DNA from 4 places in the Actinomadura rubrobrunea NBRC 15275 genome. Region 1 is predicted to be linked to each of the others. Evidence: riboswitches for the same ligand, from Rfam matches in the RefSeq annotation. Region 1 holds a riboswitch; each other region holds the start of a gene.
The links. Region 1 has a riboswitch for cobalamin ahead of metE (5-methyltetrahydropteroyltriglutamate--homocysteine S-methyltransferase). Riboswitches for the same ligand answer to the same signal wherever they lie in the genome.
Positions count from the first base shown of each region.

Region 2: linked by a shared signal. The riboswitch ahead of AR3_RS06385 (putative cobaltochelatase) and the one ahead of metE (5-methyltetrahydropteroyltriglutamate--homocysteine S-methyltransferase) in region 1 are both predicted to bind cobalamin.
Region 3: linked by a shared signal. The riboswitch ahead of cobN (cobaltochelatase subunit CobN) and the one ahead of metE (5-methyltetrahydropteroyltriglutamate--homocysteine S-methyltransferase) in region 1 are both predicted to bind cobalamin.
Region 4: linked by a shared signal. The riboswitch ahead of AR3_RS20510 (CbtB domain-containing protein) and the one ahead of metE (5-methyltetrahydropteroyltriglutamate--homocysteine S-methyltransferase) in region 1 are both predicted to bind cobalamin.

Region 1 is NZ_BCQU01000012.1:25,401-33,045, reverse strand. Features, by position in the region: gene AR3_RS05595 (dienelactone hydrolase family protein) at 1-611, opposite strand, end outside; gene metE (5-methyltetrahydropteroyltriglutamate--homocysteine S-methyltransferase) at 699-2,957, opposite strand; cobalamin riboswitch at 3,071-3,280, opposite strand; gene def (peptide deformylase) at 3,324-3,854, shown strand; gene AR3_RS30310 (hypothetical protein) at 4,336-4,500, shown strand; gene AR3_RS30305 (hypothetical protein) at 4,766-4,930, shown strand; gene AR3_RS05580 (tetratricopeptide repeat protein) at 5,024-6,343, opposite strand; gene AR3_RS05575 (hypothetical protein) at 6,542-6,928, opposite strand; gene AR3_RS05570 (SSI family serine proteinase inhibitor) at 7,041-7,433, opposite strand.
Region 2 is NZ_BCQU01000014.1:26,267-33,911, reverse strand. Features, by position in the region: gene cobO (cob(I)yrinic acid a,c-diamide adenosyltransferase) at 1-145, opposite strand, end outside; gene AR3_RS06385 (putative cobaltochelatase) at 148-2,178, opposite strand; cobalamin riboswitch at 2,258-2,410, opposite strand; gene AR3_RS06380 (ATP-binding protein) at 2,522-3,019, opposite strand; gene AR3_RS06375 (helix-turn-helix domain-containing protein) at 3,217-4,059, shown strand; gene AR3_RS06370 (DUF397 domain-containing protein) at 4,056-4,256, shown strand; gene AR3_RS06365 (LLM class F420-dependent oxidoreductase) at 4,383-5,399, shown strand; gene AR3_RS06360 (methyltransferase domain-containing protein) at 5,451-6,260, opposite strand; gene AR3_RS06355 (hypothetical protein) at 6,342-6,581, opposite strand; gene AR3_RS06350 (maleylpyruvate isomerase family mycothiol-dependent enzyme) at 6,767-7,591, opposite strand.
Region 3 is NZ_BCQU01000014.1:2,771-10,415, reverse strand. Features, by position in the region: gene cobN (cobaltochelatase subunit CobN) at 1-3,455, opposite strand, end outside; cobalamin riboswitch at 3,515-3,702, opposite strand; gene AR3_RS06280 (alkaline phosphatase family protein) at 3,886-5,682, shown strand; gene AR3_RS06275 (general stress protein) at 5,796-6,272, shown strand; gene AR3_RS06270 (LysE family translocator) at 6,281-6,919, opposite strand; gene AR3_RS06265 (ATP-binding protein) at 7,108-7,645, shown strand, end outside.
Region 4 is NZ_BCQU01000069.1:20,719-28,363, reverse strand. Features, by position in the region: gene AR3_RS20535 (DUF2079 domain-containing protein) at 1-355, shown strand, start outside; gene AR3_RS20530 (thymidylate synthase family protein) at 717-1,361, shown strand; gene serA (phosphoglycerate dehydrogenase) at 1,689-3,278, shown strand; gene AR3_RS20520 ((2Fe-2S)-binding protein) at 3,799-4,524, shown strand; gene AR3_RS20515 (CbtA family protein) at 4,555-5,292, opposite strand; gene AR3_RS20510 (CbtB domain-containing protein) at 5,312-5,539, opposite strand; cobalamin riboswitch at 5,572-5,762, opposite strand; gene AR3_RS20505 (NUDIX domain-containing protein) at 5,813-6,283, opposite strand; gene AR3_RS20500 (3-isopropylmalate dehydrogenase) at 6,424-7,479, shown strand.

The sequences.
Region 1 (7,645 bases):
AGCTCGGTGACCCGCTCCAGCGCGCCGGGCTCCTCGAACAGGTGGGTCGCCCCCGGCACGATCTCCAGGCGGTTGACGGCGCGCAGCCGCTGCCTGGCCTGTTCGTTGAGCTCCAGCACGCCCGTGTCGTCGCCGCCCACGATCAGCAGCACGGGCGCCCGCACCCGCTCCAGCGCGTCGCCCGCCAGGTCCGGACGGCCGCCCCGCGACACCACCGCCTCGACCGCGTCGGGGCGGTGCGCGGCGGCGGCGAGCGCCCCCGCCGCGCCGGTGCTGGCGCCGAACAGCCCGATGGGCAGCCCCGCCGTCTGCGGCGACCGGCCCGCCCAGTCGACGGCGCCCACCAGGCGCCGCGCCAGCAGGGCGATGTCGAAGCGCAGCGCGGCCGTCTCGGCGTCCAGACGTTCCTCGTCCTCGGTGAGCAGGTCCAGCAGCAGCGTGCCGAACCCGGCGGTGTTCAGCCCGGACGCGACGGCGCGGTTGCGCGGGCTGAACCGGGAGCTTCCGCTGCCGTGCGCGAACAGCACGACTCCGCCGGCCCGGTCGGGCACCACCAGGTCTCCGTCGAGGGAGGCGTCCGGGAGCCCGACCGAGACACCCGTGGTGATCATCATCGTCCCCAGTGCTCTCGTACGGCCTGTGCCGCCCGGTTCGCCCTACCCGCGCACGGCCGTCTCATGCGCCCGGGCGCCCCGGGCTCACATGCCGTTCAGGGACGCGCGGACGCGGTGCGCGGCGTCCACCATGGTCCGCAGCGCGGCCTCCGTCTCCGCATAGCCGCGCGTCTTCAGCCCGCAGTCCGGGTTGACCCACAGGCGGCCGGGCGGGACGACCCGCAGCGCCCGCCGCACGAGGTCCTCGATCTCCTCGACCGGCGGGACGCGCGGCGAGTGGATGTCGTACACGCCGGGGCCGATCCCGCCCGCGTACCCGGCGTCCCGCAGGTCCGCGACGAGCTCCATGTGGGACCGGGCCGCCTCCACGCTGGTCACGTCCGCGTCCAGCGCCTCGATCGCGCCGAGCACCTCGCCGAACTCGGCGTAGCACATGTGCGTGTGGATCTGCGTGGTGTCCGCGACGCCGCCGGTGGCCAGCCGGAACGCGCCCACCGCCCAGTCGAGGTAGGCGGCGCGGTCCGCGCGGCGCAGGGGGAGCAGTTCGCGCAGCGCGGGCTCGTCCACCTGGATCACCCCGATCCCGGCGGCCTCCAGGTCGCGGATCTCGTCGCGCAGCGCCAGCGCCACCTGCCGGGCCGTCGCGGCGAGCGGCTGGTCCTCCCGGACGAACGACCAGGCGAGCATGGTCACCGGCCCGGTGAGCATGCCCTTGACGGGCTTGCGGGTGCGGGACTGGGCGTACGTCGTCCACCGCACCGTCATGGGGCCCGGACGGGTCACGTCCCCGTGCAGGATCGGCGGCCGCACGTACCGGGTGCCGTACGACTGCACCCAGCCGTTGCGGGTGGCGGCGAACCCGTCGAGCCGCTCGGCGAAGTACTGCACCATGTCGTTGCGCTCGGGTTCGCCGTGGACGAGCACGTCGAGCCCGATCCGCTCCTGGAGGTCGATCACCTTGTCGATCTCCGCGCGCATGATCTGCTCGTACGCGGCGTCGTCGATCCGGCCCGCCCGGTGGTCGGCGCGCGCCCGGCGGACCCGCTCGGTCTGGGGGAACGAGCCGATGGTCGTGGTCGCCAGCGGCGGCAGGTTCAGCGACCGCCGCTGCGCGGCGAACCGCACCGCCCGGTCGGGGCGGACGGTGCCGTCCCCGAGCGCGTCCAGCCTGGCCCGGACGCGGTAGTCGGCGCGCGGCGCCGCGGCCGGCCCGTCTTCGGCCGCCCGGGCGGCGATCGCCTCGGATCCGCGCGTCAGCGCCCGGCCGATCGCGACGACCTCGTCCGCCTTCTGCCGCGCGAACGCCAGCCGCCGCCGCAGGCCGTCGTCGAGGCCGGTCTCGGCGTCCAGGTCCAGCGGGACGTGCATCAGGCTGCACGAGGTGCTCGCCACCACCTCGCCCGCCAGGCCCAGCAGGGCCGCGCAGGTGGACAGCGCCGCCGACAGGTCGGTGCGCCAGACGTTGCGTCCGTCCACGACTCCGGCGACCACGGTGCGGCGCGGCAGCCCTCCGATCGACGCGACCGCCTGCAGGTTGCCCGGCCCGGCGACGAAGTCCAGGCCGATGGCCTCCACGCGCGTGGCGGCCAGCACCGGCAGCGCCCGCCCGATCTCCCCGAAGTACGTGGCGACGAGGATCTTCGGCCGGGACGGCAGCCCGCCGAGCCGGTGATAGGCCCGGCCCAGCGCGGTCAGTTCCCGCTCGCTGCGGTCGGCGGCCAGCGCGGGCTCGTCCAGCTGCACCCACTGCGCGCCCGCCCCCGCGAGCCGCTCCAGCAGCTCCGCGTACACCTCGACCAGCGGGTCGAGGAGGTCCAGCGGATCCGTGGCCGTCCCCGGCTCCGGCTTGGCCAGCAGCAGGTAGGTCAGCGGCCCCACCAGGACGGGACGCGTCTCGATGCCCAGCTCGCGCGCTTCGAGGTATTCGAGGATCGGCTTGGCCCGCGCGCCGTCGGCCAGCCGAAACCGCGTGCGCGGCCCGATCTCGGGGACCAGGTAGTGGTAGTTGGTGTCGAACCACTTGGTCATCTCCAGCGGCGGCACCCCTTCGGCGCCGCGCGCCATGGCGAAGTAGGCGTCCAGCCCTCGCAGCCCCCGGAACCGGGCGGGGACGGCGTCCACCATCACGGTGGTGTCAAGGACCTGGTCGTACAGCGAGAAGGTGTTGGACGGCACCAGGTCGACCCCGGCGTCGCGCAGGGTGTCCCATACCTCGCGTCGCAGCGTTCCGGCCGTGCGCAGCAGTTCGGTTTCGCTGATCCGGCCCGCCCAGTACGCCTCGGTGGCGCGCTTCAACTCCCGCTGGGCCCCGATGCGCGGGTATCCGAGCACGGTCGATGTCATGGCGTTTCTCCCTCGTCCGGCCATGGCACGGCCGCACGAGAGAGCAAGGCGGGGGCGTGTCATCGACGCCCGCGTCCCGAGCCTTCCCGCGAGGCCGTGGACACCGCGCGCCGATCGGCGCGCGGGCGGAGGCAGGTCTTCGGACTCACGGGCGCTTGCGTCCTACTGGCCGTCGCTTCCCAGGCCGCCTGCGGCCCAGTGCGTATGACGGCGGTCGTTCCCGTACACCGCTGCGGGGCAGTCCCGGATTCTCACCGGGTTCCCTCTTACGACATCCGCCGCGCCGCTGGCCGGCGGATGAACCTTCCGCAGCGGCGAGCATACCCGGTGCGCCTACGATGCAAGGCGGACCGAGGGAGGACGTGGATGACCGGACAGGCGAGACCGATCACGCTGGTGGGCGAACCCGTGCTGCACCGCCCGTGCCGCCCCGTCGAGCAGTTCGACGACGACCTGGCGCGCCTGGTGGAGGACATGTTCGCCAGCATGTACGCGGCCGAAGGGGTCGGCCTCGCCGCCAACCAGATCGGCGTGGACCTGCGCGTGTTCGTCTACGACTGCCCGGACGAGAACAACGAGTCGCAGAAGGGCGTCGTGGTCAACCCCACACTCGTCCTCCCGGACCTTCCCGACCGGCGGCTGGACGACAGCGAGGAGGGCTGCCTGTCCGTGCCCGGCGCCCACGCCCCTCTGGCCCGTCCCGACCGCGCCACCTGCCACGGGTTCGACGTCACCGGCGCCCCGATCACCGTCGAAGGCACCGGCCTGCTCGCCCGCTGCCTCCAGCACGAGACGGACCACCTGGACGGCAAGCTCTACATCGACCGCCTGCCGACCCGCGTCCGCAAGCAGGTGCTCAAGGACTTCGAGGCCCACCGCGCCGCCTCGGCCGATTGATCACGCGAACGGCCCTCGACCGTTCGACCGGCGCGGCCGGCGGCAGGCCGCGCCGCTTCCGCACGCCGCCGAAACCGCCGACGGCACCGCTCGTCCTGAGCGCGCGCGTGCTCTGCGCGTGTGACCAGCGCAAAGCGGCCCGCCGTCCGCGGCGCCTGCCCTGCGCGTCGCGCCATTGCCTTCCGCGGCCGCGCCTGAAAATGAGGAGTGCCGCAAAAACGGTCTTGACAGCGAATGCCGTCGGCAGGTTGAATGCTCGGCATGGAGCTGTGAATCTTCCGGGTTGAGCCAACCGCGGCACGCACGCCGCCCGCTCCCCTCCTCTCACCTGACCGGATCCCGCTGCACCACGTTGACCAGCGGCGACGTCTTCCGGTCCTTCTCCATCCAGCCATCTCTCACGGCCGTTGCGGCGTTGTCGGAGACGAATACGCCCTTTTCGCGGCCGCATTCAACGAGCCTGCCCGGAGGTGACTCCTACATGCGTGCCATCCACCTGAACATCAACTCCAACGACCCCTTCTCCAAGGCCGCGAAAAAGGGCAAGAAGCGCACCAGCCGCGACCCCAGGGCCGCCGCATTCGCCCACCACCACCGCCGCAACGTGCGCCAACTGCCCACCCGCCGCCTCCAACGCGGCCGATGACCACTCCGGGCCGCCCGGACACCTCCCCCCGGGCGGCCCGGCAGCCCTGAATTCATCACTATGAGCTCTCGCTAGAGCGGTCCCGCGCCTGAATCACCCATACAAGCCCGCCACTGCACGACCACCCGCTCGCGCGAGCACACCCACATCAACCTGCGAAGACGCGGCCAGTCCGGCCGTCTTCACGGCCGTTGCGGCGTTGTCGGAGACGAATACGCCCTTTTCGCGGCCGCATTCAACGAGCCTGCCCGGAGGTGACTCCTACATGCGTGCCATCCACCTGAACATCAACTCCAACGACCCCTTCTCCAAGGCCGCGAAAAAGGGCAAGAAGCGCACCAGCCGCGACCCCAGGGCCGCCGCATTCGCCCACCACCACCGCCGCAACGTGCGCCAACTGCCCACCCGCCGCCTCCAACGCGGCCGATGACCGCCCCGGGCCGCCCGGACACCTCCCCCCGGGCGGCCCGGCACCGCTCATCAACTCCCGCCCGCCCGGACGAGAGCAGGACCGGCGCCTCGCTCAAGCCGGGTGGGCGTAGCCGTGCTGGACGAGCCACTGCAACCAGCGGGTCGCCTCATCGTTGCGGCCTGACCGCGTCAGCAGCTCCGCCAGCAGGGTGACCGCCTCGACGTCCTCGGCCTCCGCGGCGCGCCGCAGCCAGGTCTCGGCCTCGTCGAGACGGCCGGTCTCCTTCAGCAGCCGGCCGAGGTTGCGGAACGCCGCCGGGAGGCCCGCGTCCGCGGCCCCCCGCAGCAGCGGCTCGGCCTCGTCGTAGCGCCGCTGGTCGAGCAGGTCACGGGCGGCGGCGTTCATCGCGGGCGGGTATCCGGCGTCGGACGCCTTCAGCAGATACGGGATGGCCTCCTGGTAGCGGTTCTGCCCGTTCAGCAGCACGCACAGGTTGTACATCGCGGGGACGTGGCCGGCCTCGGCCGCCCGCCGCAGCCACGTCTCGGCCTGCGGCGGGTCGCCGTCGGCCAGGTCGTTCCCCAGGTTGTACATGGCGTCGACGTGCCCGTGCTCGGCGGCCCGCGTGTACCAGTCGCGGCCCTCGGCGGCGCGTCCGGTGTCGCCGAGCAGGACGGCGAGGTTGAACATGGCCTGCGGCTCGCCCGCCTCGGCGGCCTGCCGGAGCCACCGCTCGGCCTCGCCGAGCCGCCCCGACTGCGCCAGGAAGACGCCCAGGTTCGTCACCGACAGCGCGCGCCCGGTCTCGGCGGCGGCGCGATGCCAGCGCTCGGCCTCCTCCATCCGCTGCGCCGACGCGCACCAGCGGGCCAGTTCCGTCATCGCCGCGGGGTCGCCCGTCTCGGCGGCCCGGCGGAACCACCCCTCGGCCTCCTCGGCCCGTCCCGTCCGCCGCGCCGCGTCGCCGAGATACAGCATCGACTCGGTGTCCCCGGCTTCGGCCGCCCGCGTGAACCACTCGTGCGCCTCGGCGTCCCGCCCGGTCTCGGCGCACACCAGCGCCAGGTTCACCATCCCGTGGACGACGCCCTTCTCCGCCGCCCGGCGGAACAGCTCCTCGGCCTCGCCCCGGCGCTGCGGATCGCCCATGAGCAGGGTGCCGAGGTTGACGATCGCCTGGACTTCGCCGGCGTCGGCCGCCGCCCGCAGCCACCGCTCGGCCTCGCCGGTCCGGCCCGCGCCGGACAGCAGCGTGCCGAGGTACTTCATGGCCATCACGTGGCCGGTCTCGGCGGCCGCGGCGTACCACCGTTCGGCCTCCTCCACGCGGCCGTCCCGCTCGCACATCAGGCCGAGCTGCGCCTGGGCCTCGGCGTCGCCCGCCTCCGCGGCCACCCGGCACGCCTGCTCCTCATGCCACGTCCTGGCCATGCCGTCCTTCCCACGCCCGTCCGGGTCTCCCGGTGTACGACTCCCGGCTGGAGACCAGGGTTCCGCCTTTGACGGTCAGACCGTGAGCGAACGGACGAAAGAGGCGTCCAGCGGCCACGCGGCCCGGAGATGCCCGCCGCGCTCCGGGCGCCGGTCACGCGGGGGCGGGCGACCGCCGCGGTCGTTCCCGTGCGTCGGTCAGGAACGCGCCGAGTCCCGCAGCAGCGCCTCCAGCCGGGTGACGGCCGGGCGCCAGTCGTCCGGAAGCCGGTGGCAGCGGGTGGCGCGCCACCCGCGGGCGGCGAGCGTGTAGGTGAAGTGGTCGGGGACGTCGCACCAGCGGCGCGAGGAGGTGCGCGTGGTGACGCCGCCGACCGCACGGCGGATCCGCGCCAAATCGGCGCGGTCCAACGTGAATTCGGCGGTGCGTCCGGCACCGGTGACCACTCGTCCGTCCCGGTGGACGACGACCGTTTCCCGGACGCCGGCGAATCCGCCGCTTTTCTGGTAGGAGACGAGCACGTCCGGCGACGCCGCCGGAAGGAGAGAAAACGCGGCCGCGGCCGCGGCGATATATATGACCATGGATACGGATACCTCGCATTTTTCATGGCGGAGTCGCCGGCGTGGAACCCCGCACAATTTCCACGCCGGCGACTCGCCGACCCAGCCACCCCGGTGGGTCTCCAGGAAGGTCTCAGAATGCGAACACTACGCCGCCGGTGGCGCGGACGGCCGCGCACCGGTTGGGGTAGGTCCGCATGTAGTCACGCCGCTCGCCCTTCCAGGCCCCGTGCGCGATCACCCGCACGGGCGCGTACTCCAAGGTGCACGGGCCGGGGCGCTCCGGCAGCCGCGCCACCTCTCCATGGACACGTCGTAGCTGGTCACAGGCCCGCACCGGGTCGGGGTGGGTGCCCTCGTCCGGGTCGCACCACAGGGTGGCGCTCACCGCCCGGCCCAGGCCGTCCGCCGGAACGACCGACAGCACGTAGCTGCCGACCGGTCCCGACGCCGCCTCGGCGACCGGTGCCGCCAACGGAATCGACACCATTGCCGTGGCGACCGCCAGCGTTGTACGCACGCGCATCTCGAAACTCCTTGAAATTCGCCTGCCGCGGTCTGCGGCGTCCGGCACGATGGCGCCCCGATTTGTGATCGGGACGCCCGCGCGGTAAGGAGCGGCGGCGATCCGCGACAGTTCCTGCCCGCGGATCTGCCCGCCTCCCCGAGGTTAGGAAGCCGATGACGTGCGCACAACCGGGAGTTTTGACCGCAAACGGCCATCAGATTGATTCTTAA
Region 2 (7,645 bases), on a different contig from region 1:
GGTTCCAGGCCCGCAGCGCCAGCCCGAACGCGGCCGTGGACTTCCCCTTGCCCGGGCCGGTGTGCACGATCACCAGCGGGCGGTGGCGGCGCTCGCGCGTGGTCAGCCCGTCGTCGGGCACGTACTCGGGTCGTCCCTTCGGCATGCCTAGGCCCCCCTCCTCAGCGCGCGCTCCCGCCAGGAGGCCCTGGCGTCCCGGACGACTCCGGCGAGGGAGCCCGCGGCGAGATCCTCCAGCCGGACGACCTCGGCGCCCAGCCGCCCGCCCAGCTCGGCCGCCAGGCCCAGCCGCACCGGTCCCGACTCGCAGTCGACCACCACCGACGCCACGTCCGCCAGGAGCGCCGCCGCGGCGGCCGGGTCGGGGCCGTGGGTGGCGCGGCCGTCGGTCACCACGACCAGCAGCGGGCGCCGGGACGGGTCGCGCAGCCGCTCGACGCGCAGCACCTCGGCGGCGCGCAGCAGCCCGGCGGCGAGCGGCGTGCGCCCGCCGGTGGGCAGCCGCTCCAGGCGGCGCGCCCCCGCCTCGACCGACGAGGTCGGCGGCAGCACCAGCGCGGCGTCCCGGCCCCGGAAGGTGATCAGGCCGACCTTGTCGCGGCGCTGGTAGGCGTCGAGCAGCAGGCTCAGCACGGCGCCCTTGACGGCGCGCATCCGCCGCCGCGCGGCCATCGAGCCGCTGGCGTCGACGACGAACAGCACGAGGTTGCCCTCGCGCCCCTCCCGCACCGCTTCGCGCAGGTCCTCGGACGCGACGACCAGGCCGGGGCCGGTGCGGCCGCGGGCGCGCTGGTGGGGGGCGGCGGCGCGCAGCGTGGCCGCCAGGTGCAGGTCGCGCGTCCCGGGCCGGGCGCCGGAGACACGGCCGTGCGGGCTGCGCGCCTTGGAACGGCGGCCGGGCGCGCCCGTACCGGTGCCGGGGACGGTGAACAGGCGCGGCTTGTAGGCGGCGTCGGCGGGCGCGGGTTCGTTCTCGCGATCGGCTCCCGCCCGGCCCGACCGGCCGCCGTCGCGCTCCGAGCCCGCCGGCGAACCGGACGGCCGCGCGTCGCCGGACGCGTCGGCCGACGCGTCGGGCCGTCCGCCGCCGGGGCCGCCGGAAGGAGGCGGGTCGTCGTCGGGGGGCTCGGGGGACGGGTCGGCGTGCTCGGCGAGCACCTCGTCGAGCTTGCTCTCGTCCAGGCCGGGGGCGTCGAACGGGTCGCGGCGGCGCCGGTGCGGCAGCGCCAGCCGCGCCGCCGTGCGCACGTCGTCGGCGGTGACCTCGGTGCGGCCGTGCCAGGCGGCCAGCGCGATCGCGGCGCGGGCGGTCACCAGGTCGGCGCGCAGCCCGTCCACCTCGAAGGCGGCGCAGACGGCGGTGATCTGCCGCAGGGCCGCGTCGGTCAGCCGCACCTCCGGCAGCCGGTCGCGCGCGGCGGCGATCCGGGCGGCCAGCTCTGCCTCCCGCTCCGCCCACTCGGCGGCGAACGCGGCCGGGGACTCCTCGAAGCGCAGCCTGCGCCGCACAACCTCGGCGCGCTCGTCCGGGTCGCGGGTGGCGGCGACCTCGACGGTGAGGCCGAACCGGTCCAGCAGCTGCGGACGCAGCTCGCCCTCCTCCGGGTTCATGGTGCCGACCAGCAGGAACCGCGCCGCGTGCCGCACCGACACGCCCTCGCGCTCGACGTGCGACTCGCCCATCGCGGCGGCGTCGAGCAGCAGGTCGACCAGGTGGTCGTGGAGCAGGTTGACCTCGTCGACGTACAGCACCCCGCGGTGCGCGGCGGCGAGCAGGCCCGGCTCGAACGCCTTCACGCCCTCGGCGAGCGCCCGTTCGATGTCGAGGGAGCCGGTGAGCCGGTCCTCGGACGCGCCGACGGGCAGCTCCACCAGCCGCGCGGGCCGCCGCTCCGCCCCGTGCCCGTCGTGGGGTCCGTCGGGGCAGCCGGGGTCGGGGGCGTCCGGGTCGCAGGAGAACCGGCAGCCGGCGACCACCCGCACCGGCGGCAGCAGCCCGGCCAGCGCGCGCACGATCGTCGACTTGGCGGTGCCCTTCTCTCCCCGCACCAGCACGCCGCCCACGCCCGGCGACACCGCGTTGATCAGCAGCGCGAGCTTGAGGTCGGCCATCCCGACGACGGCGGAGAACGGGTAGCGGTGCGGGGCGGTCCGCCGGTCGGTCGCCGGACGGCTCATCGGCCCATCAGACGGGGCATGCCTCATCAATCCTTCCCCTCGGGTGTCCACGCCCGTGGCGGTCAGCTGCGACGGCCGGAGTCTCCTGGCTCCCGGATCACCGTTCCGGCACCGTCCCGGTGAGGGACGGCGCCGCTCCCCCGGCCTTCCAGCGTCGTCGCCGTGGCCTTCCGTGGGGGCGAACTCCCCGGTCACAGTTGCGGGCACAGCCCCGGATTCGCACCGGGTTCCTCCGCATCCGTCGACTGCAAAGCATGGCATACCGCCCGCATCCGCCCAAGTGGCGCCCACCCGGGTGCGATGCGGGCGGGCCCGCGGGGCCGTCGCGCGGGGCCCGGTGCGGTCAGGACGCGCCGGCCACGGCGAACCACACGGCCTTGCCCGGCACGGGCGTGTCCAGACGCGAGAACGTGCGCAGCAGGCCCCAGCGGCCGCGCGACAGCTCGGCGACGATGCTCAGGCCCCGGCCGCAGTCGCCGGACGTCCACGAGTAGCCGGGCAGGGTGGCGTCGCCGAAGGCGTCGAACACGGCGCAGCGCACCTCGGCGGGCGGCCGGGCGCCGCCCTCGTCGGCGCTCAGCCACAGCTCGTGCGGTCCGTGGTCGGCGGCGTGCTGGTAGGCGTTGGTGGCCAGCTCGCTCACCATGACCCGGGCGTCGGCGATCGCGTCCGGCGGCACGGCCAGCGCGGCCAGCGCGTCGGCCAGCAGCGTCCTGGCCCGGCGGGCGCACTCCGGCCCGCGCGGCAAGGTCCAGGCCCAGCCCGATCGGACGTCCGGTCCACCGACGGGCGCCGCGCCCGGCGGAGCGGCGTCATGGATGAGTTCTGACGAGGTGTGCACGGGCCCCTCCCCGCGGTCGAACAGTCTCGGCGGACTACGCGGCCATCTCGTCCCGTTACTGTGGGTCTCCTGGCGGTTACGCTTCCATGCAGCGTCGCGTGAGAATCTCATCCGCGCAACACCGTTCGCGAGATTGCTCTTACCGGGTTCGCCAATCGCGTTGAGAGGTACGGACCGAAACGCCAGACTCTGCCGTCATGACGTACCGGCCGACCGTACGAGGTCGTCGACTGGCCCGGGAGCTTCGCCGCCTGCGCGAGAATCTGGGCCTCACGTTGCAGGACGTGGCGGACCAGCTGAACTGGTCGCGCGCGACGCTGTCGCGCGTGGAGACGGCGCAGACCAGGCCCAAGGTCGGCGACGTCGCGCGGATGCTGGAGCTGTACGGGGTGCCCAGTCCGGAACGGGACGCCCTGATGACGCTGGCCCGCGAGGCGGGCCAGCGCGGCTGGTGGACCGCCTACGCCGACGTCTTCACGGGCAGCTACGTGGCGTTGGAGGACGAGGCGTCCGCCATCCACACCTGGGACCCCCAGCTGGTGCACGGGCTGCTGCAGACCGAGGACTACGCCCGCGCGGTGATCACCGCCGGGCGGATGCTGCCGGGCCCGGTGGAGATCGAACGCCGCGTCGCCGCGCGCAAGGCGCGGCAGGCGCTGCTCGACCGCAAGGACGCGCCCCTGCTGCACGTGGTGCTGGACGAGGCGGTGCTGCACCGCCCCATCGGCGGACCTTCGGTGATGAACGCCCAGCTCAGGAAGCTGGTCACGATGGCCGAGCGCCCGAAGGTGACGGTGCAGGTGCTGCCGTACGGGGCGGGCGAGCACGCGGGACTGGACGGACGCTTCACGATCCTTTCCTTCCCGGACGCCGCCGACCCCGATATCGCCTACGTCGAAGGCACCATGGGTGACGTTTACGTCGAAAGCGCAGAGGAAACAGGCGTACACAGGCGTCGCTTCGACCGCATCGTCGAGGCGGCGTTGTCCCCCGAGGATTCCGCGCACCTCATCATCGAGGCAGCAGGGAGCAGCCCGTGAAGAACCTGCATCGCGAACTCACCCGCGCTCTTTGGCGCAAGTCCACATACAGCGGAAGCGGTGACCAGTGCGTCGAAGTGGCGGCGCTTCCGCACGGTCTGCGCGCGGTCCGCGACTCCAAGGACCCGTCCGGTCCGGCGCTGATCCTTTCGGCGGACGGCTGGCGGGCCCTGGTCCGCACCGCACGCTCCGTATGATCCCCTCGGCGCGGTCGGCGGCCTGCCCTGCCCCGAGCCGCTGACCGCGCCGGCGGACGCCGCCGCCCTTCCCGCCGACTAGAACGTGTTCTAGTATGTGCGCCGTCGATCTCCGGAGGGTGCCTCGTGACCGCGGACCTCAAGCTGGGCCTCAACGTCGGCTACTGGCAGCGCGACCCCGACGACCAGACCGAGACGGTGCTGGCCGCCGAGCGGCTGGGCTACTACGCGGTGTTCACCGCCGAGGCCTACGGCTCGGACGCCTTCACCCCGCTGACGTGGTACGCCGCCCGCACCACGCGCATCAAACTGGGCACCGCGGTGGCGCAGCTGTCGGCGCGCACCCCGGTGGCGACCGCCATGCACGCCCTCACCCTCGACGCCCTGTCGGGGGGACGGCTGATCCTCGGCGTGGGCGCGTCCGGACCGCAGGTCGTGGAGGGCTGGTACGGGGTCCCCTTCCCCAAACCGCTGGCGCGCACCCGCGAGTACATCGACATCATGCGCCAGGTCTGGCGCCGCGAAGCCCCGGTGACCAGCGCCGGCCCGCACTACCCGCTGCCGTACCCGGGCGGCACCGGGCTCGGCAAGCCGCTGAAGTCGATCGTCCACCCGCTGCGCCCCGACATCCCCGTCTACCTCGGAGCCGAGGGCCCCCGGAACGTCGCGCTCGCCGCCGAGCTCGCCCAGGGCTGGCTGCCGCTGTTCATCGACCCCGCCAAGATCGAGCCGCTGTTCGGCGCGTCGCTGGCCGGGCGCCCGCCCGGCTTCGAGATCGCCGCGACCGTCGCCACGATCGTCACCGACGACCTGTCCGCCGCCCTGGAGCTCGCCAAGATCCCGCTGGCGTTCTACATCGGCGGCATGGGCGCCCGCGACCGCAACTTCCACCTCGACCTGATCGGCCGCCTCGGCTACGCCGAGGAGGCCGCCCGCGTCCAGCGGCTCTTCCTGGACGGCCGCCGCGACGAGGCGGTCAAGGCCGTCCCCGACGAGCTCGCCGACGCCGTCTCCCTGCTCGGTCCGATCGGCCGCATCAAGGAACGCCTCCAGCTGTGGCGCGACAGCCCCGTCACCACTCTGCTGATCGCGGGCGTCCGCGACGAGCCCACCCTCCGCGCCCTGCGCGACCTGGTCGGCTGAGCGGCGGCCGAGGGGGCGCGCGAGGCGGTCCGTCGGGGCCGGGCGTGGCGGTCAGGGGACGCGGCAGACGATTTCGCCGTGGGTGACGGTGAACCAGCCGTCGTCGGCGGCCGCCCACTGCCGCCAGCCCGCGTAGATGCGGTCCAGCTCGTCCCGGGTGGCATGGCCGCGGGAGACCGCGGTGTCGGCGATCGAGGAGCGGACCATCCGGCCGCCCCACGACTCGCTCCACCAGCGGCGCTCCTCGGGGGTGGAGAAGCACCAGCTGGAGGAGGTGGCGGTGATGTCGGTGAAGCCCGCCTGCCGGGCCCAGGACACCAGGCGGCGTCCGGCGTCGGGCTCGCCGCCGTTGCCGCGCGCCACCTTGGAGTAGACGGGCAGCCAGGCGTCCATGTCGGGCGGCTCGGGGTACCAGGCCATGGCGCCGAAGTCGGCGTCCCGCGCGGCCACCACGCCGCCGGGCCTGCACACCCGGCGCATCTCCCGCAGCGCGCGCACCGGGTCGTCGAGATGCTGCAGCACCTGGTGGGCGTGGACGACGTCGAACACGCCGTCGGGGAAGGCGAGCGCGTAGACGTCCCCGGTCACGAACGTGACGTTGCCGATGCCTCGTTCCGCGGCGTACCGCCGGGCGTCCTTCACCACCTGTTCGGACGCGTCCAGGCCGGTGACGTGGCCGGGCGCCGCCCGTTCGGCCAGCCCCACGGTGATCGTGCCGGGGCCGCAGCCCACGTCCAGCACGCGGGCCCCGGACCGGAGGTGGTCCACCAGGTAGGCGGCCGAGTTCTCGACCGTGCGCCACCGGTGGGAGCTCAGCACCGTCTGGTGGTGCCCGTGCGTGTAGACGCCTCGTCCGGCCATGGAGCCTCCTCTCGTCCCGGAGGCCCTACCTTAGGCCGCACATTCAGAATCTGAGATCTTCGTCTCACACGACGAACAATGTCAGGCGGCCATGGTCTCGATGAGGGCGTATTCCTCCGGACGCAGCAGGCGGGTCGGAACGAGGACGCGAACGGTGCCGCCCCCTTCGGACGCGGAGACGGCGTCGGACTCCTCCACCTCGGCGTAGGCGTTGAGAACGAGGCCGGTCAGCGAGGTCAGCCAGGGCTCGATGAGGATGCGCTCGGCGGGGCCGTACAGCCACGGGCGGGTGAGATGGAACGTGCGGATCGTCTCGCTCACTGCCACTACCCCTTCCTGTCGCCCCGGAGGGTCGGGCAAGCCGCGCTCCAGCGGGAGTTGCACAGAGATACGTACATGGAAAGACCGCGGGTTCGACGGGCATTCCCGCCCACCCGGCCGACGGCCATGAACCTATCCGCCGCCACCGACATTTTCGAACACGCGTTCGACGGGCGGGGGCGGCGTCAGCGGATGATCGACAGGATGCGGCAGGCGGCGGCGCCGAGCCGCGTGTCGCCCTCCAGCCGGGCCCGGGTGACGGCCTCCGCGGGATCGATCATCCGCACGCACAGGCGCCACGCGGTGGCCGGATCGAGGCGGACGACGGCGGTCGGCGTCGGCGCGGGCGGCGGGGCGAGCGACCAGCCCGCGGCGGTCGCGGTCGCCGTCCACGCGCCGGAGCCGTCGACGCGCACCTGCACCTGCGCGCCCTCGTCCGCCGCGACGTCCCGCAGGGTGTGCGGCAGCGCCCGCATGAAGGCGTCGAGCACCGGCTCGGGCGGGCGTTCGTCGCCCAGGCGCACGGCCAGCCGGATCTGCTGGCGGTGCACCCAGTACTCGGTGTAGTCGCGGGCGCAGTCCAGCCAGAGCGGGGCGGGGTCGGCGCCGGCCCAGCTCACCGGCCGCCCCGTGGCGTGCGGGTCGGACCGCTGCCACAAGTCGGCGATCTGCCGCCCGGTCATCTCCAGCGTCTCGATGAGCGACCGGGTGCTGAGCAGGTCGGCGGCGTCCACCCACTGCTGGTTGACGCGGTGGACGAACGCCGCGAACCGCTCGCCGGGCGCGGGCGCGGTCCACGGGTCCGGGCGGCCGTCGCGGTCGCGCGCGAGCCGCCCGTAGTCGTCACCGAGCAGATGCGCGGCGACGTCCTTGACCGTCCAGCCGGGGACGGCCTCGCGCCTCCAGTCGGCCGGTTCCAGTCCTCGCAGCGTGGCCAGGAGCGCACGCCGTTCGGGCGCGAACAGATGCCGCGCGTCGAGGGGCCGTCCCAGCCAGGCGAAGTCGGTCACGGGTCCGAGTTTCGCGTGACCGGCCCTTCCACGCACGCTTTTCCTCGCCGCGTC
Region 3 (7,645 bases), on a different contig from region 1:
GCCAGCCGCTCGTACATCCAGTCGTCGACGACGCCGGCGGTGGCGTCGTACCCGAACAGGTAGTCCACGGTGGCGGCCAGCTCGAACGCGCCCTTGTAGCCGTGCCGCCGCATCGCGGCGATCCAGCGGGGGTTGACCACGCGGGCCCGGAAGACGCGGTGGGTCTCCTCGGCGAGGGTGCGGGTCTTCACCTGGTCGGGAAGCGCTGAGTCGCCGACGTAGGCCGCGGGGTTGCGGCCGGTCAGGGACCGCACCATGGCGACCATGCCGCCGTGGTACTGGAAGTAGTCGTCGGAGTCGACGATGTCGTGCTCGCGGGTGTCCTGGTTCTTGGCGGCGACGGCGATGCGGCGGAACGCGGACTCCATGTCGGCGCGGGCCTCCCGGCCGTCCAGCCCGCGGCCGTAGGCGTAGCCGCCCCACACCGCGTACACCTCGGCCAGGTCGGAGTCGTCGCGCCAGTTGCGGGCGTCGATGAGGGGCAGCAGCCCGGCGCCGTACGCGCCGGGCTTGGAGCCGAAGATGCGGGTGGTGGCGCGGCGCCAGTCGCCGTGCGCGGCCCGGTCCTCCAGGGCGTGCCGCCGGACGAAGTTGCGGTCGACGGGCTCCTCCAGCGCGGCGACCGCGCCGATGGCGTCGTCGAGCAGCGTGATGACGTGCGGGAACGCGTCGCGGAAGAACCCGGAGACGCGCAGCGTGACGTCGATGCGGGGACGGCCCAGCTCCTCCAGCGGGACGATCTCGAACCCGGTGACGCGGCGGGAGGCGTCGTCCCACACCGGGCGGCAGCCGATGAGCGCCAGCACCTCGGCGATGTCGTCGCCCTGGGTGCGCATGGCGCTGGTGCCCCACACGGTCAGGCCCACGCCGGCCGGGTACTCGCCGGTGTCGTCCAAGTGCCGTCGGATCAGCGAGTCGGCCAGCGCGACCCCCACCTCCCAGGAGTTGCGGGACGGGATCGCCTTGGGGTCGACCGAGTAGAAGTTGCGGCCGGTCGGCAGCACGTTGACCAGCCCGCGGGTGGGCGAGCCGGACGGCCCGGCGGGCACGTATCCGCCGGACAGGGCGTGCAGCACCGCGCCGATCTCGTTCCGCGTGGCCGCCAGCCGCGGCACCACCTCGGTCGCGGCGAACTCCAGCAGCCGGACGACGCCGTCGATCTCGCGGCCGAGGGCGTCCCGGCAGACGGCGGCGGCCTGCGCCGCGTCCCAGCCGCGCTCCTCCATGCCTTCGACGAGGCGGCGGGCGAGGGACTCCAGCACGTCGACGGCGTCGGAGGCGGTGCGGGCGCGCGTCCCGGCGACGTCGGCGTCCACCCGCGCGCCGGGCTCGGCGAGCAGCGCCTTCTCGTCCAGGCCGTGCTCGGCGGCGAGCGCCGACCGCAGGCCCGGCATGGCGCCGGCGACGCCGCCCCACACCTGGGCGGCGCGCAGCACGGCCAGCACGAGGTTGACCCGGGGCGCGCCGACCGGCTCCTGGCCGAGGATGTGCAGGCCGTCGCGGATCTGCACGTCCTTGACCTCGCACAGGTAGCCGTCGATGTGCAGGATGAAGTCGTCGAACTCGTCCTCGCCCGGCATCTCCTCCTGGTGCAGGTCGTGGTGCAGCTGCGCGGCCTGCACGAGCGTCCAGATCTGGGCGCGCACCGCGGGGAGCTTGGCCGGGTCCAGTTCGGCGACGGTGGCGTACTCGTCGAGCAGCTGCTCCAGCTTGGCCAGGTCGCCGTAGGTCTCGGCGCGCGCCATCGGCGGGACGAGGTGGTCGACGACGGTGGCGTGGCCGCGGCGCTTGGCCTGCGTGCCCTCGCCGGGGTCGTTGACGATGAACGGGTAGACGAGCGGGACGCCGCCCAGCACGGCGTCCGGCGCGCATTCGGCCGACAGCCCGAGCCCCTTGCCGGGCAGCCATTCGAGCGTGCCGTGCTTGCCGAGGTGCACGATCGCGTCGGCCTGGAACTCCTCGTCCAGCCAGCGGTAGGCGGCCAGGTAGTGGTGGGACGGCGGCAGGTCGGGGTCGTGGTAGATCGCCACCGGGTTCTCGCCGAAGCCGCGCGGCGGCTGGATCATCAGCACGACGTTGCCGAACCGCAGCGCCGCCAGGACGATGTCGTCGCCGTCCACGTACAGCTCGCCGGGCGGATCGCCCCAGTGCGCGCGGATGCGCTCGCGCAGCGGCTCCGGCAGCGCCTCGAACCAGCGCAGGTAGGCGTCGAGGGGCACCCGGGCGGGGGCGTTGCGCAGTTGCTCCTCGGTGAGCCACTCCACGTCGTGGCCGCCGGCCTCGATCAGCGCGTGGATGAGGGCGTCGCCCGAGTCGGGATCGCTCCAGTAGGCGTCGTCGTCGCCGAGCCGGTAGCCCGCGGCGGCCATCGCGCGCAGCAGCCGCACGGCCGAGGTGGGCGTGTCGAGTCCGACGGCGTTGCCGACGCGCGAGTGCTTGGTCGGGTACGACGACAGGACGATCGCGACGCGTTTGCGGTCGTTCGGCACGTGTCGCAGGCGGGCGTGCCGCACGGCGATCCCGGCGACGCGGGCGGCGCGCTCCGGGTCGGCCGCGTACACGGGGATGCCGTCCGGCCCTTCCTCCTTGAAGGAGAACGGCACGGAGATGAGGCGTCCGTCGAACTCGGGGATCGCGACCTGCATGGCCGCGTCCATCGGCGACAGCGCCCCGTCCGACTCCTCCCAGGCGGCGCGGGGCGTGGTCAGGCACAGGCCCTGGACGACGGGCACGTCCAGGGCGGCCAGCGCGCCGACGTCCCAGGAGTCCTCCTCGCCGCCCGCGCTCGCCCGGGACGCGACCGCGCCGCCCGCCGCCAGCACCGTGGCGACCAGCGCGTCGGCCTGCTCGAGGAGGTCAAGCAGGCCCGGGTCGGCTCCGCGCAGCGACCCGCAGAACACCGGCAGCGCGTTGGCCCCCTGCTCCTCGATCTGCCGGCACAGGACGTCGACGAACGCGGTGTTGCCCGACAGCTCGTGGGCGCGGTAGAAGACGACGCCGACCGTGGGCTTGGCCGGGTCGAGTTCATACGACCCGTGCACCCCGTACGCCGGCGTCGGGACGGGCGGCGCGAAGCCCTCGCCCGTCAGCAGCACGGTGTCGGAGAGGAACCGCGCCAGCTCCCTGAGGTTGGCGACGCCGCCCTCCCGCAGGTAGCCCAGCGCCTCCGCGGCCACCCCGGCGGGGACGGTGGACAGCGCCATCAGCTCGGCGTCCGGGTCGGCCTCGCCGCCGAGGAAGACCACGGGCAGGTCGCCGCGCCGCAGCCGCTCCACCCCCTCCGGCCAGGTCTTGCGGCCGCCCAGCAGCCGGACGACGGCGACGTCGGCGTCCTCGGCGAGCCGGTCGACGGCGTCGGCGTCGAGCCGCATCGGGTTGGCCGTCACGTAGCCCGCGTCGGCCGCGCGGGCGGCGAGCAGCTCGGTGTCGGCGGTGGACAGCAGCAGAACACGCATCGGCAGGGCCTCCTCCGGGGTCCGCGCCCCGGCTCGGTGACGAGGTCGACGACGGCGCGGAGTCTCCTGGCTCCCGGATCGTCGTCTCGGCCTCCGGCCTTCCAGCGTGTCCGGCCAGGGACGACACCCTGGCCGTGAGGCGATCCTCCCTTCACCGCGAACGCCTCATCCGACGCCGTGGCCCTGCGTGGAGGCGGACTCCCCGGTCACAGTTGCGGGACAGCCCCGGATTCGCACCGGGTTCCTCCCCTGCCGTCGGCCGTCATCGTAGCTTCCAGCAGGGGCCCGCACGGCGGGCGCGTCCGACGGCGTCGGCGCGGCTGAACCGGTCCGGCGGGGGTGCCGTACACAGGATGGGCAGCGCGGACCGGTTTCCCTGCGGGCCGGCATGCGCAGACACTGATCAGCATTGCTTGGCTTGGGAGGCCCCTTGTCCCTCTTCACGCGTTCTCCCCGGGGACCGGAGACGCCGGCCGACGACGGCGCTGCGCCGGGCGAAGGCGCCGCCGCGGACGGCAAGGACGGCGGCCGTGCTCAAGGCGCGGGCGACGGCGAACACCGGGGCACGGCGGGGTGGCTCCGACGGCACCGCGTCGTTCCGCGGACCGTCACCGTCCTGGCGTTCCTGCTCGTCGCGTTCGCCCTGCTCACGCCGAACCGGCTGAGCGAGATCACCCCCGGCGCGTTCGCCCGCGTGCCGATCGAGGGGGTGCTCGGCGTGGTCGTCGTGCTGGCCCTGCGCGGGCGGGCCCGGCGGATCGCGGCGGGGTGCGGCGGCGCCGCGCTGGGCGCGCTGCTCGTGGTGAAGATCGTCGACATGGGCTTCTACCAGGTGCTGGTCCGCCCGTGGGATCCGGTGCTGGACTGGGCCTTCCTCGAGGCGGGCCTGGAGTTCGTCACCGGGGAGCACGGCGGCGCGAGCGCCGTCGCGTTGGCGGCGGGCGCGGCGGCGCTGGCGGTCGGCGTGATCGTCGTCATGGCGCTGGCCGCGATGCGGCTCGCGGGCGTCGCGGCCCGGCACGACGTCCTGGCGGCCCGCGCCGTCGTGGTGCTGTGGGCGGTGTGGAGCGTCGGCGCCGTGTTCGGCGCGCAGCTCGTCCCGGGGGTCCCGGTCGCGTCGTCGAACACCGCCAAGCTCGCCTACAGCCGCGCGCTCAAGGTGCGCAGGGGCCTGCACGACAAGGAGGTGTTCGCCCGGCAGGCGGCCGTGGACGACTTCCGCGCCACGCCGGGCGACAAGCTGCTGACCGGCCTGCGCGGCAAGGACGTGGTGATCGCCTTCGTCGAGAGCTACGGCCGCGACGCCGTGGAGGACCCGCAGTTCTCCGCCCAGGTCGGCGCGGTGCTCGACGCGGGCGGGGAACGCCTGCGCAAGGCCGGCTTCCACGCGCGCAGCGGCTGGCTCACCTCCTCCACGATGGGCGGGGGGAGCTGGCTGGCCCACGCCACGCTGCTGTCCGGCCTGTGGATCGACAACCAGCAGCGGTACCAGAACCTGGTCGCCACCGACCGGCTGACGCTCAACCGCGCCTTCGGCCGGGCGGGCTGGCGGACCGTCGGCCTCATGCCCGCCATCACCCGGGCCTGGCCGGAGGGCCGGTTCTTCGGCTACGACCAGATCTACGACTACCGCACCCTCGGGTACCGCGGGCCGCGCTGGGCGTACGCGACCATGCCCGACCAGTACACGCTGTCGTTCTTCCAACGCGTCGAGCGCGAGCGCGAGGGGCGCACGACGCCGGTCATGGCCGAGATCGAGCTGGTGTCCAGCCACGCCCCCTGGGCCGCCATCCCGCGCCTGGTCGACTGGAAGCAGGTCGGGGACGGCTCGATCTTCCACGCCCAGGGCGGGGTGAGCCTGAAGGCCGCCAAGTGGCCGCCCAACGACAAGATCCGCGGCGAGTACCGCAAGTCGATCGAGTACACGCTGAGCACGCTGATCTCGTACGTGGAGACCTACGGCGACGACGACCTGGTGCTGGTCTTCCTCGGCGACCACCAGCCCGCGCCGACGATCACCGGGGAGGACGCGAGCCGCGACGTCCCCGTCACGATCGTGGCCCGCGACCGCGAGGTCCTCGACCGGATCTCGGACTGGGGCTGGCAGGACGGCCTCAAGCCGGGGCGCCGGTCCCCCGTCTGGCGGATGAGCGACTTCCGCGACCGCTTCCTGACCGCCTTCGGCTCGCAGCCCGTCCGCGCCCAGTCCCAGGCCAACCCGCGCTGACCGCCGCCGAGACGCGGAAGGCCATGGCCGCGGGCCGTTCTCTCCGGACATGTGCGGCATGGGGCGACGTGGGTAGTTCCTGCGGCAACACACCGGAGAGAAGGACGGATGCCATGAACACCCAACCGGTCCCGGACACCGACCGTCCGGTCATCGGGTCGTACCCCACCTACGAGGGCGCCCAGCGGGCGGTGGACTTCCTCTCCGACGAGAAGTTCCCGGTGGAGCGGACGGCCATCATCGGCTCGGACCTGAGGATGGTGGAGACCGTCCTCGGCCGCCTCACCAAGGGCCGCGCCGCTCTGGCCGGCGCCGGGAGCGGCGCCTGGTTCGGCCTCCTGATCGGACTGCTGCTGACGCTGTTCACCGCGAACCACAGCGACGTGCCGCCGCTGCTGGCGGGCGGCATCGTCATCGGGGCGGTGTTCGGCGCGGTGTTCGGCTTCATCGCCCACGCCCTCACCGGCGGGCGCCGCGACTTCGCCTCCCGCAGCCAGATCGTCGCCGCCCGCTACGACGTCGTCGCCGACCCCGAGGTGGCCGAGGAGGCCAAGAACATGCTCATCAAGCTGTCCTGGCGGGAGACCTGACCCCGCGGTCAGTCCGTGCGGCCGGCGGTGGCGACGCTGACGCCGAGGCCGATCATCATGAGGCCCCCGGTGCCGCCGACCGCGGCCAGGCGGCGGGGCGAGCGGGCGAACCAGGCGCGGGCGGTGCCCGCCGCCAGCCCCCACCCGCTGTCGCAGGCCAGCGCGATCGCGACGAAGATCAGTCCGAAGACCGCCATCTGCAGCGGGACGTGACCCTGCTCGGGCCGCGCGAACTGCGGCAGCACGGCGGCGAAGAAGACGAGCGTCTTGGGGTTGGTCACGCCGACGACGAACCCCTGCCACAGCGAGCGCCCGTCGCCCCCGGCGCGGTCGGCGCGCACCAGCGCGTCGTGCAGCGACCGGCGGTGCCGGATCGCCTGCACGCCGAGGAAGACGATGTACGCGGCGCCCGCCAGCTTCAACGCGGTGAACACCACGGCGGACCGCGCCACGACCGACCCGATCCCGAGCGCCACCGCCATGCTCGCCGCCATCGCCCCGAGGGCGTTGCCGACGACGCCGACCAGCGCCGTCCGGCGCCCGTACGCCAGCGCCCGTCCGACGACGAAGAGCACGCTGGGCCCGGGGATCACGATGATGACCGCGGCCATCGCGGAGAACCCCAGGATCTGTTCCATCGACACCATGGCCTCGGACGCTACCGTTCGGCGTCCGCACGACGCACCGCATTAACCGCCCCATCCCGGGCACAGCGCCCGGGCCCGCCCGTGCCTCCCGTCCGGCGGCAGCCGGGGAAATGCGGGCGCAAGGAAATGTCGAAACGGCCGTTACCGTTTTCAGGGGCAGTGAACGCCCTGGAGGACGGCGGCCCATCATGACTTCCACCTTGATCGGCAGGGACCATCCCGCGGCGGTGCTGCGCGCGGAGGTCGACCGCGCGGCGGCCGGCCACGGCGGGCTGGTCCTGGTCGCCGGGGAGGCCGGGATCGGCAAGACCACCCTGGTGACCGAGGCGATGCGGGAGGCGCGGGACAGGGGCGTGCTGGTCCTCGGCGGGTCGTGCTGGGACTCGTCGAGCGCGCCCGGCTACTGGCCGTGGACGCAGGTGGTGCGGGCGCTGCGGCGGTCCGTCGACGCGCGGGAGTGGGCGGCGGCCGAGGAGGCGGCGGGCGGCGGGCTGGCGATGCTGCTGGGCGAGTCGCCCGACGCCGACGCCGACGGCTTCCAGGTGTACGACGCGGTGACCAGCGCGCTGGTGGCGGCGTCGCAGCGGCGGCCGGTCGCCGTCGCGCTGGACGACCTGCACTGGGCGGACGCCGCGTCGGTGCGGCTGCTGGAGTTCGTGGCGCAGCACACCTGGTTCGAGCGGCTGCTGCTGGTCGGCACGTACCGCGACGTCGAGGTGGAGTGGG
Region 4 (7,645 bases), on a different contig from region 1:
CGCGACGGCCGCGACCGTCCCGTTCTTCGCCTTCGGCGACCTGGTCGACCCCTCGACCGTCCGGCGCGACGAGCGCGCGAGCGCGGCGGCCGCGGCGGCGGCCCGGGTGCCCGACGGCGTGCTGGTGGAGTCGGCCAACCGGATCGGTCCGGCCCTGTCGGCGCGCGCCCGGGTGCTGCTGTGGGACGAACGGCCCCGCGGCGCCCCGTGGGTGGTGGCCGACGTCGAGCGCCGCACGTTCCCGTTCCGCTCGCTGGACGACCAGCGCCGCCGCGTCGACGCGCTGATCGCGTCCGGCTACCGGGAGGTGTTCCGCGCGGGCGGCTATGTCGTCCTGCACCGCCCGGAGCGGTGAGCCGCGCCATTTGGGGCCGGCCCGCATTCCGCGGTCATCCGACGGATCTGTAAGACCGGCCGGTCACGATCGTCAGAAAGCCGGTGGAGGTCGACTCCGACAATTCACCCTACCGTTTGCGTGATTTTTGGTCGATACTGGAAGAAAACACCGACGGTGATCGAGCGACGCCCCGTGCACCAGCGCTAACACGGGTCGTGGCCCACGTTCGCCGTGACGCTTGGGGCGGATGTCATGAGTGGCGATCATTTTCCGTGCGGGCGCGGCGGCCCGGTGACAAATTGCGGCCGCCCAATGCCGGTGGGAGATATTTACCCGATTCCGGTGGCGCGGGGGGCCAATTGCGGTGAGGAGTCGTGACGTGGCCGCGGGGGAGGAGCGGTCCGTCCGGCGCTGGGACACCTGCGGAGAGGCCTGGATCGGGGTGCTGCGGCACGTCTGGACCGCCGGAGAGGCCGGCATGGAGGATCGGGGCCCCATCATCGAGGCGCCCCCGGTCGTCTTCGAGGTCACGTCGCTGACCTGGGAGGACCCGATCCTCCGGCGGCACGGGGATCCGGCGGGCGCGCCGCGCGCGGGCGAGGGGCGGCGCCCGCGCGTCCCCGCGCCGCCGGAGCGCGAGCGCACCCGGCTGGGCGACCCGCAGGGCGCCGACCGGATCCGCTGGGTGGTGGACCTGCTGCGCGCCCGGCCGTGGACGACCAGCGCGTGGATCTCCCTGGCCGTTCCGAGCGAACCCGGGGACGCCGTCACCTGCCTGGTCGCGCTGTCGTTCCGCATCCGCGGCTACCAGCTGATGATGACGGCGATGTTCCGGGCGCAGAACGTCTTCCGGGGCTACCTGGCCTACGTCCCGCTGCGGGACGTCCAGCAGGAGGTCGCCGAGGAGCTGGGGCTGCCCGCGGGGCCGATGCGGGTGTTCGTCGACGTCCCGTATCTGCGGGTCGCCGACGCCGAGCGCGTCGCGCGGATCCTGACCGCGCTGCCCGAGTTCAACGCCGCCTGAAGGCGGGCTGCCCGCCGGCGCGGGGAAGCGGTCCCGATTGCGCGGACCCTGAGGTCGTGAGCGGTACGGGGGCGGTCGGGGCGCCGGCAGTACAGGCGCGCGGATAGGCACGCGGATAGGCGCGCGGACGGCGCCGCGACCGGCGTTCGCGGACGGTCCGCGCGGCGACGGAGTCGTGCATTCCGGGCGTATACGGACGTGTGTCCACCGGCCGTCGGGCCGCCGCGACCGGGGGTCTAAACTCAGTAGGCGCGGGGGCACGACGGGGTGACTCGCGATCTTCATCTGCCCGACATCTTCCGCCCGACATCTTCCGAAGGATCTTCCTTGAGCAAGCCTGTCGTCCTCGTCGCAGAAGAACTCTCCCCGGCCGGAATCGCCGAGCTGGAGGCCGACTTCGAGGTCCGGCACGTGGACGGGTCCGACCGCGCGGCCCTCCTGCCCGCCGTGGCCGACGTCGACGCGCTCATCGTGCGCAGCGCCACCAAGGTCACCGCCGAGGTGTTCCAGCACGCCGCCAAGCTGCGCGTGGTGGCCCGGGCCGGGGTGGGCCTGGACAACGTCGACGTGGAGGCCGCCACCAAGGCGGGGGTGATGGTGGTCAACGCCCCGACCTCCAACATCGTCACCGCCGCCGAGCACGCGATCGCGCTGCTGCTGGCCACCGCCCGGAACGTTCCGCAGGCCCACGGGGCCCTCAAGCAGGGAGAGTGGAAGCGCTCCAAGTACACCGGCGTCGAGCTCCAGGGCAAGACCGTCGGCGTGCTCGGCCTCGGCCGGATCGGCGTGCTGGTCGCCCAGCGGCTGGCCGCGTTCGACATGAACGTCATCGCCTACGACCCCTACGTGCAGGCGGCCCGCGCCGCCCAGTTGGGCGTCCGCCTGGTCGGGCTGGAGGAGCTGCTTCGCGAAAGCGACTTCATCACCGTCCACCTGCCCAAGACCTCCGAGACGATCGGCCTGATCGGCGACCGCGAGCTGCGCATGGTCAAGCCGACCGTGCGGATCATCAACGCCGCGCGCGGCGGCATCGTCGACGAGGCGGCCCTCGACCTGGCGCTCAAGGAGGGCCGGGTGGCCGGGGCGGGCCTGGACGTGTACAGCACCGAGCCGTGCACCGACAGCCCGCTGTTCCACCACGACAACGTGGTGGTCACCCCGCACCTCGGCGCCAGCACGCACGAGGCGCAGGAGAAGGCGGGCACCCAGGTGGCCCGGTCGGTCCGGCTGGCGCTGGCCGGCGAGTTCGTGCCCGACGCGGTCAACGTGCAGGGCGGCGCGGTCGCCGAGGACGTCAAGCCCGGCCTGCCGCTCGCCGAGAAGCTCGGCCGCATCTTCACCGCCCTCGCCGGCGGCGTGCCGGTGCGGCTGGAGATCGTGGTGCGCGGGGAGATCGCCCAGCACGACGTCAAGGTGCTGGAGCTGGCCGCGCTCAAGGGCGTCTTCGCCGACGTGACCGAGGAGTCGGTGACGTTCGTCAACGCCCCGCTGCTGGCCCGCGACCGCGGCGTCGAGGTCACCCTCAGCACCACCGAGGAGAGCGCCGACTGGCGCAACGTCGTCCAGGTGCGCGGCACCATGGCCGACGGCACGGTCGTGTCGGTGTCCGGCACGCTCACCGGGCCCAAGCACCACGAGCGGATCGTGGAGATCAACGGCTACGACATGGAGCTGTCGCCCACCGACCACATGGCGTTCTTCTCCTACACCGACCGGCCCGGCATCGTCGGCGTGGTCGGCCGGCTGCTCGGCGACCAGGGCGTCAACATCGCGAGCATGCAGGTGGGCCGGGACGCCAAGGGCGGCACCGCGCTGATCGCCCTGACCGTCGACTCGGCCATCCCCGCCCAGCTGGTCGACGTGATCCGCGACGAGATCGGCGCCGAGATGGGCCGCCGCGTCGACCTCGACGGCTGACGCGGGACGGCTGACGGACCCTTCGAAGGCGGGCCGGGCGGCGCGACGCCCCTCGGCCCGCCTTCGCCGTTCCCGCGGTCCGGAATCTCGCCGGCCGAGACCCTGCAAGCCCAGGTCAGACGGCATGCGGCTCGCCCGTCTCCCCGCACCGCGTCTCATCATGTGAGAAGTCTGGCCACGAATCGGGACAACCGGGGAGACGGGCCGGTACCGTGGTAGACGGTCATGCGCTTCGTGGTACGCATCCTTCGCCGCCGCGGCGGGGCCTGATTCGGCAGGCCGGCGACCCGCCGCGGAGCAGGGTGCTGCCGGCCGTAAGTCCGTCGATCTCTGACACGACCTCCTGACACGACCGACACCACGAGGGACAGCGACCCATGAACGTCGACGTCACCACTTCCGCCCCCGCCGAGGACGCCGCCGAGGAGGCGGCCCGCGCGCTGCAGATCGCCCTGGACCGCCGCGACAACGGCGGCCGGTCCGGCGGCTGACCCCACGCCCGCGCGGGCACGCCGATGGCATGATCGCTCGTGTGGGCACGGGTGAGCGGGCCGGGGCGGACGCCGTCCGGCGGGCGCTGGACGAGGCGGCCCGGCTGGGGCCGTACTTCGAGATCGTCACCGATCCCGCCGAGGAGGCGGACCCCGCCTGGCGCCCGCTGCCGGAACCCGACCCCGCGCGGATCGAGGAGCTGATCGACGCCTACGCGCGGCGGCTGGGCACCCGGGAACGCCGGGTGGCGGCCTCCATCCTGTTCCAAGGGCTCGCGTCGCGGCTGTGGTCGCCCGTGGTGGCGGCGACGGCGCACGGCGTCGTCCCCGACCTGTCCGGGCTGCACTGGCGCTGGGCGCCGGGCGCGCCGATCGCGCTGTGGCTGGCCGACCCGGACGGCTGGCCCGTCCACGGCGACCCCGCCGCCGCGGCGGAGCCGGTGCACCGGACGGTGGTCGAGGAGCAGCTGCGGCCGCTGCGGGCGGGGCTGCTGCGGATCGTCAGGCTCGCCGACGGCCTCCTGTGGGGCAACGCCGCCGCGGCCCTGGCCGGGACGCTGCGCGCGGGCTCCCTGCGGCCCGAGCTGGCCGCGCCGGTCGGGACGCTCGTGCGGCGCCTGTTCGAGCGCGAACCCCTGGCGGGCACCGGCGCGTTCACGCCGGACGGGTTCGTCCGCCGGAGCTGCTGCCTGTACTACCGGGTGCCGCCCGGCGGCGAGATGTGCGGCGACTGCGCCCTCCTGCGCCGCCCGTGACCGTCGCGGCGGCGCAGGAGGACGCCGACGTCAGGCCGCGGCGGCGGTCGCCGCCGACCGCCTCCGGACGGCGCGCTCGCTCAGCACGCCGAACACCGCGCCCAGCGTCGCCCACAGGACGACCTGGACGCCCAGCGACGCGATCCGGAAGTCCCACAGCACCGTGGCCGGGAACCCGTCCGGGATCGCGTCCGGGGTCGGGGTCAGCCGGAACGCCACCGCCAGCACGACCGCGAACCCGGCGGCCGTCGCGATCGCCGCGTTCCACGCCCCCAGCCGGGGCAGCAGGCGGCGGAACACGATCACGGCGGCGACGACGGACAGCACGCCCAGCGCCACCATGCCGAAGTACAGCGCGGTGCGGCCGCCGATCGTCTCGGGGGCGCCGACGGCGGGAGGCGTCGGCGGGTACTTCAGGAAGGGCACGACCTCGACGGCGACGAAGCCGCCGAGCGCCACCAGCGCGGCGGTGGCGCGGGCGCCGAGCGCGCCGACGCGGCCGTAGGCGAACGCGAACGCGATCGCGAACAGCCCGCCGAGCGCGACGCCGTACACGCCGAGCGCGGTGACCAGCCCGGCGGTCTTCTGCACGGTGCGGCTGACGACCTCCTCCTCGTGCCCCGCGTGGGCGGCGGCGGCCGCCTGGGCCTCCTCGAACGCGATGGCGCGGTTCACCTGCGGCTCCCCGTACAGCCAGGCGACGACGAGCGCGAGCGCCGCCGCCGCCAGCCCGGCGAGCATGCCGCGGACCAGCAGTGATCTCATCATCGGCGGATCGGCCCGTCGGTCAGTGGCAGGGGAAGCCGAGCAGGTGGCGGCCGTCATGGGTGAACTCGTGCACCCAGGTGCCGCCGATGAGGGAGGTGGCGCCCTGCTCGGCGCCGACGAAGTAGATCAGCACCGCGCCCAGCACGGCGGCGAACACCGCCCAGGGCAGGATCTCGCGGAGGGGGATGCCGACGGGCGCGGGGCGCTCGCCGGCGGCCGACGTCGACGGAACGGCGGTCTGAGCCATCTCTGAATCTCCTCACGGGGTGCACTCGCCCCGGTACGGGAGGACGACGGGTCAGTGTCCTGACTCCCAGATCGACGCCTCCCGCCGACCTTCCCGCCGGATGTCCGGCCGTGGTCGTCGCGTGGCGGGGGGCTCCCTGGTCACAGTGGCGGGACCGTCCTGGACTCGCACCAGGTTCCTGCTCACCGTCGCCTCGATGTGAACTTGTCGAGGAGAGCGTCCCCTTTGGGGTGGTCCAGCGTCAAGTTCGGGTTTTGTCGCCCCCGTCCGACCTCAGGAGACGGCTTCGCCGTGCTCCAGGTATCTGGTGCCGCCGTCTCGCCGGGCGGCGCAGGCGTGAACGATGCGGCGTGCGAGGCGGGGGATCGTCAGGTCGTGGACCCGTGCGACGTCGTGGAAGCCGTAGCCGCTGAGCTCGTCCGGGGCGAGCTCGATCTTGTCGCGGTGCTCGGCCGTGAGAAGACCGCCGTCGAAGATGAACAGCACCTTGTCGCCTTCGGCCCGGCTCGGTGCCCAGTCGGCGACGAGCAGGCGCCCGATCGGCGGTGTGATGCCGAGCTCCTCCCGCACCTCGCGGGCGGCCGCCTCCTTCGGCGTCTCGCCGCGCTCGATGTAGCCGCCGGGAATGTCCTGGTAGGACTTGTAGGTCGGAACGACCAGCAGAACGCGGTCCTGCTCGTCGAAGAACAGCACACCGGCGGCCGCGTACGGTCGGGCGAAGCCGTCTGCCGGGTCCGTGGTCACAGGCACGACTGTAGAAGGCGGGGGCGGCCGACCTTCATCCTTCGGTCGGGAAGGCGGCGGGGCGGGGCTCGGGCGAGACATGCGTTCCGGAAAGTGAGACTGATGCTCACGCACTGAGACGTTTGCAGTAGAGTGCGCGCATGGCTTCCCGCAGCATCCGCCTGGCCGTCATCCCTGGTGACGGGATCGGCCCCGAGGTCGTCGCCGAGGGCCTGAAGGTTCTGGACGCCGTCGCGCCGGCCCACGACCTGAAGTTCGAGCGGACCACCTACGACCTGGGCGCGGCCCGCTGGCACCGGACCGGCGAGACGCTGCCGGACGCGGTGCTGGAGGAGCTGCGCGGCCAGGACGCGATCCTGCTGGGCGCGGTCGGCGACCCGAGCGTGCCGAGCGGGGTGCTGGAGCGCGGGCTGCTGCTGCGGGCCCGGTTCGAGCTGGACCACTACGTCAACCTGCGGCCGGTCAAGCTGTTCCCCGGCATGGACACGCCGCTGTCGGGGGTCAAGCCCGAGGACGTCGACATGGTCGTCGTCCGGGAGGGCACCGAGGGCCCGTACGCGGGCGTCGGCGGCGTGCTGCGCAAGGGCACCCCGCAGGAGATCGCCACCCAGGAGAGCGTCAACACCGCCTACGGCGTCGAGCGCGTCGTGCGCTACGCCTTCGAGGTGGCGGCGTCCCGGCCCCGGCGCAAGCTGACCCTCGTCCACAAGGACAACGTGCTCACCTTCGCCGGCGACCTGTACCAGCGCACCGTCAAGCGGGTCGGCGAGGAGTACCCGCAGGTCACCACCGACTACGTGCACGTGGACGCGGCCACGATGTTCTTCGTGACCATGCCGCAGCGGTTCGACGTGATCGTCACCGACAACCTGTTCGGCGACATCATCACCGACCTCGGCGCCGCCATCGCCGGCGGCATCGGCCTGGCCGCCTCCGGCAACGTCAACCCCGACCGCACCGCGCCGTCGATGTTCGAGCCGGTGCACGGCAGCGCCCCCGACATCGCCGGGCAGGGCAAGGCCGACCCCACCGCCACCATCCTGTCGGTGGCGATGCTGCTGGACCACATCGGCGCGCCCGAGGCCGCCCGCCGGGTCGAGCGCGCCGTCGCCGACGACCTGGCCGCCCGGCGCGGCCGCCCCGCCCGGGGCACCGCCGAGATCGGCGACGCGATCGCCGAGCGAGTATCCGGCTAGGGCGCGCCCCGGCCGGACCGCGAATCGTTGTAGCAGCACTCGCGACCCAAGCCACCCGAACCGGGCGCGCCGTCACGGCGCGCCCGGTTCTTCGTGTGCGCCGTGATCAGGGAGCAGGGCTGGACGAAGTACGACAATGAGGATAGGAATGCCCGAACGGCAACGG